Regions from separate parts of the Cytobacillus sp. GQ23 genome, predicted to be linked through region 3. Evidence: riboswitches for the same ligand, from Rfam matches in the RefSeq annotation. Region 3 holds a riboswitch; each other region holds the start of a gene.
The links. Region 3 has a riboswitch for cobalamin ahead of metE (5-methyltetrahydropteroyltriglutamate--homocysteine S-methyltransferase). Riboswitches for the same ligand answer to the same signal wherever they lie in the genome.
Positions count from the first base shown of each region.

Region 1: it holds a riboswitch for cobalamin, as region 3 does, so the genes downstream of both, AC6CHU_RS18615 (ABC transporter substrate-binding protein) here and metE (5-methyltetrahydropteroyltriglutamate--homocysteine S-methyltransferase) in region 3, are expected to answer to the same signal.
Region 2: it holds a riboswitch for cobalamin, as region 3 does, so the genes downstream of both, AC6CHU_RS06425 (ribonucleoside-diphosphate reductase subunit alpha) here and metE (5-methyltetrahydropteroyltriglutamate--homocysteine S-methyltransferase) in region 3, are expected to answer to the same signal.

Region 1 covers NZ_JCAXER010000023.1:47,875-52,095, forward strand. The annotation lists gene AC6CHU_RS18605 (FtsW/RodA/SpoVE family cell cycle protein) at 1-180, opposite strand, end outside; gene AC6CHU_RS18610 (hypothetical protein) at 570-1,346, shown strand; cobalamin riboswitch at 1,426-1,633, shown strand; gene AC6CHU_RS18615 (ABC transporter substrate-binding protein) at 1,801-2,760, shown strand; gene AC6CHU_RS18620 (FecCD family ABC transporter permease) at 2,726-3,778, shown strand; gene AC6CHU_RS18625 (adenosylcobinamide amidohydrolase) at 3,827-4,221, shown strand, end outside.
Region 2 covers NZ_JCAXER010000005.1:181,225-185,445, forward strand. The annotation lists gene AC6CHU_RS06425 (ribonucleoside-diphosphate reductase subunit alpha) at 1-1,886, opposite strand, end outside; cobalamin riboswitch at 2,021-2,214, opposite strand; gene AC6CHU_RS06430 (hypothetical protein) at 2,564-2,812, shown strand; gene AC6CHU_RS06435 (hypothetical protein) at 2,946-4,139, opposite strand; gene AC6CHU_RS06440 (amidohydrolase) at 4,191-4,221, opposite strand, start outside.
Region 3 covers NZ_JCAXER010000017.1:101,909-106,129, forward strand. The annotation lists gene AC6CHU_RS15565 (bifunctional transcriptional activator/DNA repair enzyme AdaA) at 1-146, opposite strand, end outside; gene AC6CHU_RS15570 (DNA-3-methyladenine glycosylase family protein) at 266-1,186, shown strand; cobalamin riboswitch at 1,287-1,473, shown strand; partial or broken gene metE (5-methyltetrahydropteroyltriglutamate--homocysteine S-methyltransferase) at 1,614-3,890, shown strand; gene AC6CHU_RS15580 (acyl-CoA thioesterase) at 3,939-4,221, shown strand, end outside.

The sequences.
Region 1 (4,221 bases), on a different contig from region 3:
AATCCCTACAATGACCGCTCCAACAATGTAATTTTTAATTTGAGAGATGACAAAATTCCCTTCATATTGATTGGAGGATTGTCCGCTGTAAATCGCAATGCAGCTGATAAGAAAAAATAGCAGCAGAAGAAAACATAATGTCCAATCGAATCGGTCTGAGAATCTATTATTCTGTTTCATTTTTACACACCTGGTTCCTTTATCATTTACATTTTTATCCTATCAGAGAAAAATTAACCTTACAATGGAGAAAGTGATTTCATTGGTTAGACGAAAAAATCAATGGGATGGTTTCCTGCATTTTCAAAATAACGGTAAAAATTTTTTCGCATTGCAAAGATATTTTCAGATATTTTTGCTACAATAAGAGAATAAAATACTGGAAGTTTGGCAGACAGTTTCAATAAGGAAGCTGTCTTTTTATCGCAGTCTAACGGGCAATAAGATCCCTGCTTCAAGATTGTGAAGAATCAAGGAGGATATGCGGGGTCAATCTGCCCGTAAGGCCCGATTAATTCAATTAAGGCTATGAAAATACTACTTTGCGTAACGGCTCGGAGGTTTCGTCATTGAAAAGAAGGAATCAAACTATTCGTGATCTCATCTACATCCACCTTAATGAAAAGGATCAGTATGTGATGACCTATGGAATTGAGTTTGCAGAGTTTGCCCAGTCACTTGCAGATTCTATTAATAATTTGCTGCTGTTAAAGCACCGTTATGAAGATGGGGACTTTAATAGCCATACGATGTTCGATTATGTGTCAAGGGACAAGCTGGGCAGGCTGGTAGAGGATGATGTATACGGCTATGGCGATTTTTGCTGGATCGACTTCGAGGAAGAGGAAGCAGTGAATGAGCTTCCCGGCCAGGCCATTGCGGAGCTTCTTTATCTCAGTCATATCAAAGAGCATCTTAAGCCGCCTTTTTACAATTATCTGAGTAACCGGTATGTGTACCTTGCCCATGAGGATGGCTGGTTTAACCGCACATATTATCGCGATTTGAACGATTTTTACCGTATGCTTGGAGAAGTGGTTCCCGGTAAAATGGGACAGATGAAGGTAGAAAAAACACTCCTTGGCATTAAAAAGAAAAAGACGTATCCTCCTATCACGAGAGACGTGCTGCTTTCATTAAAGCCCCTTATGAAAGAAGGAGCTGTCCTTTCCATTAAGGATATTGAACAGAATCGGGTCCGGATTGAAATTCCGATTTGGATAATTGGTGATTTTGCCAATATGGATGATATGTATGATGAGTATGTAGCCTTAGTGAAAGAACCATGTGAAGCAAAGATTGTATTCGATAAGAAAACGAGGGAATGGAAAATCTACTCGCGTTAGACTCTGAACTTTTTTACAAGCTTCAGCAATTTTCTGTTACTTTTCCTGCGGGATGGTGTATAATCGGAAATAGAAAATTTTATATCGCAATAGAACAGGTGTCTTCTCAAAAGGGCTTTAAAGCAGGCTCTTTTGAAGACTTAATAGGGAAGCTGGTGAAATTCCAGCGCGGTCCCGCCACTGTAAATGGAAGCAGTCTGCAAAATCCACTGTACATGAATGTATGGGAAGGAGCAGAAAATGCAATGACCATGAGCCAGGAGACCTGCCTGATTCTTAAGCACCCATTAACCTACGAGGATAGGGAGGTGTTTGGTCCGGCCATCTATTCTGCATTTCTTGTAAATGACCATGCCAACATCTCCTTGCCGTTCGAGGGGATGTTTTTTTATTTTTACAGGTGGTGACAGGCACCACCCGAATTTTGTCGATAGTTCTAGGAGGATTGCTGAGTATGAAGAAGTTTTATGCATTTTTAGTAACGATGCTGCTCGCGGCAGGAGTGCTTGCAGGCTGCGGCGAGAGTGCCGAACATCCTAAAGAAGAGAAAAAGGTTGAGGAAGGCCAGAAAGGTGCTTATCCTGTAACAATAAATGACGCGCTTGATAATGAAGTGGTTATTGAAACTAAGCCTGAAAGAATTGTTTCTGTTATTCCAAGCAATACCGAAATAGCATTCGAATTAGGATTTGGAGAAGAAGTGGTGGGGGTCTCTGATTTTGATAACTACCCGCCAGAAGCTGAGAAAAAGGAAAAGGTTGGAGGTCTGGAATTTAATGTAGAGAAAGTGATCTCTTTGAATCCTGACCTTGTCCTTGCCCATGCTTCAACCGCACAAAGTTCGGAAGCCGGTCTTCAGCAATTAAAGGATGCGGGTGTGCCTGTCCTTATTGTCAATGACGCGAAGAACTTTGATGAGGTATATGAATCCATTGAAATGATTGGGACTGCAGCGGGAGCGAAAGAAAAAGCCGACCAGCTTGTTTCCGACATGAAGAGCAAGCTTGAGGAAATCAAAACAAAAGCACAAGCGATAAAAGAAGAAGACCGCAAATCGGTAATGGTTGAAGTTTCACCTGCTCCTGAAATCTATGCAGCCGGCAAGAACACCTTTATGGATGAAATGCTAAGTGCCATCAACGCAGAAAATATCATATCGGAAGAAGGATGGCCGAAGATGGATTCGGAAGCAATTATCGAGCGGAATCCGGATGTAATCGTCACCACACATGGCTTTTACACTGAAGACTCTGTCGGCAATGTCTTAAGTCGGGATGGCTGGCAGGATATTACCGCAGTGAAGAACAAGCAGGTTGCCGCTGTTGATTCCGATATGGTGACCCGCTCTGGCCCTCGTATAATTGAAGGAGTCGAGGAACTTGCAAAAGCAATCTATCCGGACGTATTTAAATAATAAATTACTGGCTTATACAACAGCAGCAGCTTTCCTGCTTTGTGCCATGCTGATGGGAATTTCAATCGGAACAGTGTCCATTCATCCCCTGACCATCATCAAAGTAATAAGCGCTGAGATTTTTCCCTTTGTCTCATTGGGAAAAACAGATATCATGCATGCAAATATTATTATGAACATAAGACTTCCGCGTGTACTGCTGGCAGGCTTGGTTGGGGCGTCTCTTGCAATTGCGGGAGCCGCCTTTCAAGGTTTATTAAGGAATCCCCTGGCAGATCCCTATACAATTGGGGTATCTTCCGGGGCTTCGCTCGGTGCAGTTTTAACCTTGTTCTTTGGTCTATCTATTCCGCTGGCAGGAATCTTTACACTGCCGTTATTCAGCATATTTTTCTCCTTTTTAACGATCTTTGCTGTTTTGCTTTTTGCGAGAAGTATTGAAAGATCCATGAAAGTGGAAACGATTATTTTAACGGGCATCATCTTCAGTTCTTTTCTAGGCGCCCTTATCTCTCTAATGATTGCACTGACAGGTGAGGAGCTTAGACAGATTATTGGCTGGCTTCTTGGCAGTGTATCCATGAGGGGGTGGGCGTATATTAACATTATCCTTCCGTTTTTTGTGATAGGCGCGGTTCTATTGCTGGTTAACAGCAAAGAGCTGAATGCGATGAGCTTCGGAGAGGAAAAGGCCCGGCATATAGGGGTGGACGTTCAAAAGAGAAAGATGATGGTCCTGATAGCAGGCTCCATCTTAACGGGTGCGGCTGTTGCGGTGTCTGGAACGATAGGGTTTGTCGGACTGGTGATCCCTCATCTGACCCGGATGCTGTGGGGTCCGGATCATAGGCATCTATTGCCGCTATCCATTCTGATGGGATCAGGATTCCTTATTATAGCCGATCTGGTTTCGCGGACAATCATTGCTCCTTCCGAGCTTCCAATCGGTGTGATTACAGCCTTAATCGGTGCGCCTGCTTTTGGGGTTATTTTAATGAAAAGAAAGAATAAAATTTAAGCACATAAGGGCGCTTGCGCTTTTCTATTCAGAAAGTAGTGATGAATCATGCTAAGAGTCGAGCAGATCACTGGCGGGTATGCCGGTGCTCCGGTTGTAAAAAATATCAGCTTTGAAGTGGAAAAAGGAGAGCTTTTCGGGATCTTGGGGCCAAATGGAAGCGGAAAAACGACGATTCTGAAGATGCTGAGCGGCGTTCTGCCCAATACATCAGGTGATATTTTAATCAAAGGTAAAAACCTTTCAGAATATACACCGAAAGAGCTGGCGAAAATCGTTGCCGTTTTGCCCCAGCATTCCTCTCAGGCCTTTTCCTATACTGTAAAGGAAACTGTTTCCCTTGGCCGGTATGCCCATCAAAAAGGCTGGTTCCAGAGCTGGACCGGTAAAGATGAAGAAGCGGTTTGCCGGGTTATGGAGCAGACAGGCATCTCCCGATTTCA
Region 2 (4,221 bases), on a different contig from region 3:
CCTGCAATTAAAGCCGTTGATGCATTAGGGGCAACAGCCTGCAAATAGGCATTTCTAACACCGTACTTCCTTACGTCTTCCCTCAATGCAGCCCAGTCCATGGCTGACTCTGCCTCCAGATATCCCCGCTTTTCAAAGTAGGCGCCTGTTTCCCAATCAGAGCCTTTAAAAACCGAATAGCTTCCTTTTTCTTTTGCCAGATTCATAGAGCTTTTTATCGATAAGAAAGCAATTTGTTCATATAGAGAGTCAGCAAATTCTTCTGCTTCTTCGCTTTCCCATGTGATTTTTTTCAGTGCAAGAAGGTGGTGCCAGCCAAAAGTCCCCAGCCCAATCGCGCGGTACTTTTGATTTGTGATCTGCCCCTGAGGAACTGGAATTTTATTAATATCAATAACATTATCAAGCATCCTCACCTGAATTGGCACAAGTCTTTCAAGGACTCCTTCATTTATGGCCCGTGCAAGATTGATGGAAGAAAGATTGCAGACAACGAAATCTCCCGGCTGTTTTTCGATAATAATTCTACCGTCCCTTGTATATTCTTCGACCCTCTTTGTAACACTCTGGTTTTGTACAATCTCAGTGCACAGGTTGGTGCAGTAAATCATCCCGCAATGGGAATTCGCATTCTTTCGATTCACCTCATCCCGATAGAACATGAATGGTGACCCAGTTTCAAGCTGACTTCTCATGATGGATTTCATGATCTCGATAGCAGAAACTTTTTCCCTGGATAAGATCGGGTTATCTATACACTCTTTATATTTTTGGCGGTATGAACCTTCGCCTTCCCCTTCGTCATAAAAATCTTCCAGTGAGAAACCCATTACCGTGCGGACTTCATGGGGATCAAATAAATACCAATACCCGCGGCTTTCCACTTTTTCCATAAACAAATCCGGAATGCAGACACCTGTGAATAAATCATGTGTTCTCTGCCTTTCATCTCCATTATTTAGCTTTGCATCAAGAAATGAGAAGATATCTTTATGCCAGACATCCAGATACACGCTTATGGCACCCTGCCTTTGGCCAAGCTGATCGACACTGACGGCTGTGTTATTCAGCTGCTTCATCCAGGGAATCACACCGGAAGATGCCCCCTTAAACCCTTTAATATCACTGCCTCTGCTGCGGATTTTCCCCAAATAGACTCCGATTCCACCGCCATTTTTAGACAGTGATGCGATATCGGTATTGCTGTCATATATAGAATCAAGACTGTCATCAACCGTCTCGATAAAACAGCTTGAAAGCTGTCCCCAGTTTTTCCCTGCATTAGCGAGCGTTGGAGTAGCAACCGTCATATACAAGCCACTCATTGCCCAGTAAGCTTCTTTAACAAGCTCAAGCCGCTTGCTTTTCGGCTCCTTTTTCATCAGCACCATGCTGATGATCATAAACCGCTCCTGTGGCAGCTCATATAAATTTCTTTGTTTGTCCCTGGCTAGATATCGGTCAGCCAGCATTTTCAGCCCCAGATATGTAAATAAACGGTCATTTTCTTTATTAATAAAGTGGGACAGTTCATTTATCTCACTCTTAGAATACATATCTAATAAATCCTGCTCATAAATACCCACATCTGTCAGACGTTCAATTAGCGCATAAAAATGTGTGTAGCAGTCATCCGGATTGCATTCTCTGTTTTTGCCGGACTCGATATAGAGCTTTTTAAGAAGCAGACGTGAAGCGGCAAACGTCCAATCAGGCTCTTCAATGCTTATAAATGATATGCAATCAAGTATAAGCTGGTCATACATGGCCTCTGCTCTCAGCTGACTCATTTCTTCATACCTTTTTAACAGTTGTTCAATGCCGAGCTGCGGAAATTCATTCTTAAGTTCTTCTAAAATTTCTATCGGCTGTATGGTTTGGACCATTTTACTTCCTCCTAAAGGCAAAATAAAAATCCGCTCGGAAAATGAGCGGATCAAACGATAGAATAATAGCAGAAAGCAGATGAACAAACGGCCATTACGCGATCGTTTCATCATCTCAATCCCCGAAGATAAGAAACTTTCGATCGCCCTGGCAGGTCTCCTGGCTTGTGCTTCACTCTACTAAAAGCCCTTCCCATACAAGCGCCATAAAGCGTTTTGTACAGTGGCATGCTCTTTTCGTCTGCACTTACAGTTGCGGGGACAGCTTCGGTTTTTCACCGAATTCCCTATTAAGTCCATAAAGGACACCAATCACGATCTATATGTAGTTTTATTCTTTTAATTTAATACTATATGTTGTAGATGATTCTATCATATAGGGAAATAGATTACAAATTTTTAATCGTTCATGCAGAAAAAAACATGAGGGGATCTCCCTCTTATTGCGGTAGTAACCTAGATAAACTAAATGAAGAGCCATATTTTTGCTATTTTTGTTCCAAGTCTATGAGTGAAAGCAAAACAAAAAAAACAGAGAAAGGCTGATGTCCCATTTAAAGATTTTGTCCCAGATAGCTATATGGAGAGGACAGCACCAGAACTTATGAGAATGTCCAGGTTTGAACTTTTGAACTTACCTAAATGATTCGGGTGAACGGACGTCCATGTATCATTAAATGAGTATTTTTCATAAAGCTGACAAAGAGCCACAGACGGATCAATACAAGAGTGCAGAAAAAGAAACAGGCCAAGATCTTATGTATTTGACGAAAAAAATGTTTGTGGCCGAGAATATCATTGGTTCACGGCGGAGGTATGTACCAGTCCGAATCACGGAGAATTATTTAGTACGTTATTTGGAGAATATAAAAAAGGATAAGAATGGACCTATGATCATTAGGACTGAGCGTCAAAAAACACATTAAATATAGGGTAGAACTAGACTAAAAGGCTAACCAAAGGGCGCTGACTATGTCGCACCCTTTTTTTATTCTCTACCTTATATTCATTATTAAAGGTCCACTTAATAGAAAAGGGACTTGTAAATTAATTTAGTGACTACAACGTTTTTATTAAAATACTCGCAATTACCACTGATCCTGCTGTTACAGTTGTAAATCCACCAATTAACATCGGGGTCAATATTTCATTTAATATCATTTCCTCTTCTTCTATATTTCTGCCGACGCTTCTGCTGACTTCCTCGCAAATAAGATAATCACCAGGGAAACCTATTGTAGCCGTCAGTGCCACAGGAAGACCCTTTAAAGGATCCCATTTAAACAATTTTGAACCTATAAAGCCTCCGATAATAATACCCAAAATTCCGACAGCAATAATCGAGAACATTTCAGGAAGATAACCAATAAACATCTCGAATGTCGTATCGTTCATAGTAGCAATAATTAAAAATACGAGTCCTGCCATCCCAACTGTGAAAGCATTAGCACGCTCCATGACACGGTCTGGATAAAATCCTATTAATCTTCCGCCTATTCCAAGAACCAAAGCCCATATACTATAGGGTATGCCAGTAAATTGCTCTAGAACCACGGCAATAGCGCCTCCGATAAATAGCTGAAAAAGAAGAATAAGATTAGTTTGATACTTTTTTGGAATCCAAGCGGTATTTAGCTCCTTAGCGTCTTCTGTAGTTATAACATTTTCTACTTCTACTTCTAACGTGGAAGCTGTATAGGTTCTAGCATCTGCAGCTTTCCGATACTTTAATGCGTAACGACGTAATAAAATTGCGGAAAGAGGCATGCCAAACAGCGATTGGAATGATAGAATTAAAGCTGGAATTACCACTAGGCTTGCTAATCCCACTTCTTTTAACCCTTCTGCGGTTACTAAAAACGCAATTACTCCTCCTGTTAATGGTCCTGCTCCTGCAACCGCAGTTTTATAACCATACATCATTGTAATCAAAAGAAGGATTAGACCAGTGCCAAAAATAATTCCCAACAAAGATATTGCAACGGCCTTCCATTGACTACGTATAACCTTGAGAGGGATCAACGTGCCCATATGAATAATTATTGGAGCTGTCCCTAATACGGCACCAATCTCAATAAATTTAGAATCTCCGATTAATTCTTTTGGTATAATTCCCGTCCAAATTAACAAAAGATATCCTATTATAGCAACGAGGAACATAGAAACCCTCGCTTTTGTAAATATAGAAATAATTTCTCCTACCGCGATTAATGCCAAGATAATCACAGCTGCTATGACAGGTTCATGTATCACTTTTTTACACCCCTTTGATTATCTGCTTTTGTTTAGCAGTAGATTTAGTTTTTATTCCATTAATAATCTAAAAGATGATTGG
Region 3 (4,221 bases):
TTTCCAATATTGGGAACTCTCGACCGGCACGACGGCCTGCAGAAAATTCCTGTCGTTTTAACGCCATAAAGAAAGAGCTCATCATAGGATTTGTCGCAATCCTTTATTGCGTTCCAATATTCTTCCGGAATCTGTTCATAAGCCACATGCACTCACCTCTGCTAAAAAGTATACACAAAAAAGAGGCCAAAACAGCGAAATCCTTAATATAAACGCAAGATAACGTAATCCTGAAAACTTACAATAAAGAAAAGGAGGAATGCAAATGAACTCTCATTTTGTTAACTGGAAAGAGGCTGAAAATGGCCTGGTCCTTTTCACCCCGCCTGACTTCAGCTTTTCCGAAAACCTGCGATATTTGTCACGATCGGCAAATGAATGCCTTTATGAGATTTCTGGGGAGACAATTAGACACGCCCTTTCCATCAGAAATGAAAAGCTGCTGCTTGAAATAAGCAGCGCTGCAGACCATTTTCTATCTGTCAGGATTCATAAGCCTGTCCCTCATCAAATGAAAGGAGAAATTGCCGCATATATTCATGATTGGTTCGACCTGGGGACCAGCCTGACCCCATTTTATGAGATGGCACAAACAGACCCCTTGCTGAAAATGCCTGCTGAGCAATTTTTCGGACTGCGGGTGATGGGCATTCCCGATTTATTCGAGGCTCTTGCCTGGGGAATCCTTGGCCAGCAGATTAACCTTACATATGCATATACACTAAAGCGGCGGCTCGTTGAAAAATTTGGGGAGTGCCTGAATTACGACGGGAGCAGATACTGGCTTTTTCCTTCTGCTGAAACAATAGCGGGGTTAACCATGGAGGATCTGGCCGACTTAAAAATGACCGTGAAAAAGTGTGAATATCTCATTGATGTGGCTCGCTTAATGGTAAATGGCGAGCTATCGAAAGAGGACCTGCTTAAGGAGGGAGATGTAAAAGCTGCCGAAAGAAGGCTAACGAAAATACGCGGCATCGGACCCTGGACCGCCCATTATGTCCTCATGCGGTGCCTGCGCTTCCCGAACGCTTTTCCTATCGATGATGTCGGCCTGCACAATGCGATTAAAGTGATCTCAGGCTCTGAAAGGAAGCCTGCGAGAGAGGAAATTCTGAAATATTCAGCCCGCTGGGAGAAATGGGAAGCATACGCTGCTTTTTATTTGTGGAGAGTTCTGTACTAAAAATCTTTTGACAGCATCAGTATCCCATGCTAGTATTTTCTTTAAATTTAAATTTTTTAAATTTTCGCGAGGGTTCCCGAAACCCGCACAACCAGACAATTTCATAACGAATGCTTCAGGTGCTGAACGATCTTGTTCAGTTAAAAGGGAAGACCGGTTAAAAGCCGGCGCGGTCCCGCCACTGTATTGGGGAGCGGCTTATATCAAACCACTGTTTCATCTGAAATGGGAAGGGTTAAGCTGCGGTGAACCAGAGCCAGGAGACCTGCCTGTTGTATGCACTTGTACTCTACGGGTATATAGAGAGGAGTGAGATAAGCAAGTTGGGGAAGCCCCGACTCTATTTAACTATGCACAACTATCTCTCTTTTCAATGAAAAGAGAGATTTTTTATTTTACAGAGAAAAAGGACGGGAGTGTTGTCAGATTGAGTAAAGTGAAGAGTTCGAGCTTAGGATATCCTCGTATTGGAGAACAGAGAGAATGGAAAAAGGCGCTGGAGCAGTTTTGGAAGGGCGCTACTGAAAAAGAAGATTTTTTAAAGCACATGGAGGAGCTGCGCCTGAATCATCTGAAAAAACAGCTGGACCAGGGCATTGATCTGGTTCCTGTCGGCGATTGGAGCATGTACGATCACATGCTGGATACGGCTGTTATGTTTGGGCTGGTGCCAAAACGTTTCGACTATACCGGCGGCAAGGTCACATTGGAGACCTATTTTGATATGGCCCGGGGAAGCGCTTCTGCTGTTGCGTGTGAAATGACAAAATGGTTTAACACCAACTACCATTATATCGTTCCCGAGCTGGACCAGCATACTCCTTTCCTGTCTGAAAACCGGCCGCTTCAGTTCTTTAAAGAAGCGAAGCAAAAGCTCGGCATCACAGGCAAACCGGTCATCATCGGCCCCATCACCTTTGTCAAATTAGCGAAAGGCTATAAAAAGGCCGAACTCGCGCAAATGGTGCACCTGTTTGTGCCTTTGTATGCCCAGATACTCAAAGAGCTTGAGGAAGCCGGTGCTGAATGGGTGCAGATGGATGAGCCGATTCTATGCAGCACGCTCACCCATGAAGACAACCAGCTTTTTAAAGATGTGTACGGGCTATTAAGCGAAGCAGTCCCGGGCATCAAGCTGATTCTTCAGACTTATTTTGATTCAGTGGAATTTTTTAGAGAATTAGTCTCCCTCCCTGTTCACGGAATAGGCCTTGATTTTGTCCATGATGATGGACGGAACCTGGAAGCCTTGAAGAAATTTGGATTTCCAAAGGATAAAACGCTGGCCGTCGGTGTGATTGATGGCCGCAATATTTGGAGAGCTGATTTGGAGAAATGCTTCAGGCTGCTGGAGGAAGTTTCCGAATACACTGAGAACCTGATTGTCCAGCCGGCTTCTTCTCTCCTGCATGTTCCGGTTACTGTTAAAAATGAAGAAGAATTGCATCCTGTATTAAAAAACAGCCTCTCTTTTGCGAATGAAAAGCTGCGGGAAATCGCCATTCTTTCAGATGGACTTCAAAACAGCAGAGAGAAAGCGGCCGATGAAATAGCCGCAAGCTCAGCTGCCAACCGAACATTCGCGGACCTGCCCGAACGAAAGCATCAGGAGGTAAGAGAAAAAATGGCGAACCTTCAGGCATTGAACAGGGAACGGTCCGCTCCGTTTGAAGTCCGGCATCAGGCGCAGGAAGCTGCCTTTAAGCTGCCGATTCTTCCAACAACCACCATCGGCAGCCTTCCACAGACAGCTGAGGTCCGGAAAGAGCGCCTTAAATGGCGTAAAGACGAGATCACACATGAGGCCTATGAACAATTTATACAGGCTGAGATCAAAAAATGGATCAGCATTCAGGAAGATCTGGGATTGGATGTGCTGGTCCACGGGGAATTCGAGCGGACCGACATGGTTGAATATTTCGGCGAAAAGCTGGGTGGCTTTCAATTCACGAAATGGGGCTGGGTGCAATCCTATGGGTCACGGTGTGTCAAACCGCCGATCATTTATGGGGATGTGTTTTTCAAGGCACCGATGACACTGAAGGAATCCGTCTATGCGCAGTCTCTGACATCCAAGCCGGTAAAAGGGATGCTGACAGGACCTATCACCATTCTGAACTGGTCATTTGTCCGGAATGATCTGCCCCGCTATGCAGTAGCAAACCAGATTGCTCTGGCATTAAGAAAAGAGATCGAAACCCTTGAGGAGCACGGTATCCGGATGATCCAGGTGGATGAGCCCGCACTAAGGGAAGGGCTTCCTTTAAAAAGGGAGAATTGGGACAGCTACCTGCATGCAGCTGTGGATGCCTTTAAACTGGCTACGGCATCTGTGAAAAATGATACCCAAATCCATACCCATATGTGCTACTCCAATTTCAAAGATATTATCGAAGCCATTGATGCACTGGATGCAGATGTCATTTCCATCGAAACCTCCAGAAGCCATGGCGAGCTGATTGGGGCCTTTGAGGAAAGCATCTATTCGAAGGGCATTGGACTTGGCATTTATGATATTCACAGTCCACGGGTACCAAGTGTGGAGGAAATGACCCGTAATATTGACCGGGCACTGAAGGTCCTGGATCCAAGGCTGTTCTGGATTAACCCGGACTGCGGCCTGAAAACACGCGGCATAGCAGAAGCCACCGGGGCATTGGCCGTGATGGTGGATGCCGCGCGCCAGGCCAGGGAAAAACTGCTGGCCCAATGGCTTGAAGCGGAAACTGCAGAGAATACCCATTCAACAGAAGTGTCGAAAACCGTCCAGACCCGATTGGTCCTCCCGCCTGACACGAACCATCTGCAGACGATCTTTGGCGGAAAAGTGCTGGCCTATATTGACGAAATTGCGGCACTGGCGGCTATGAAGCATGCCAACAGCGCGGTCGTGACTGCCTCCATTGACTCGGTCGATTTCCTCTCGTCTGCTAAAGTCGGGGATGCGTTAAGCCTGGAAGCCTATGTCACTTCCACTGGCCGGACATCAATGGAGATTTACGTGAAAGTCACGTCTACGAACCTCCTGACAGGCG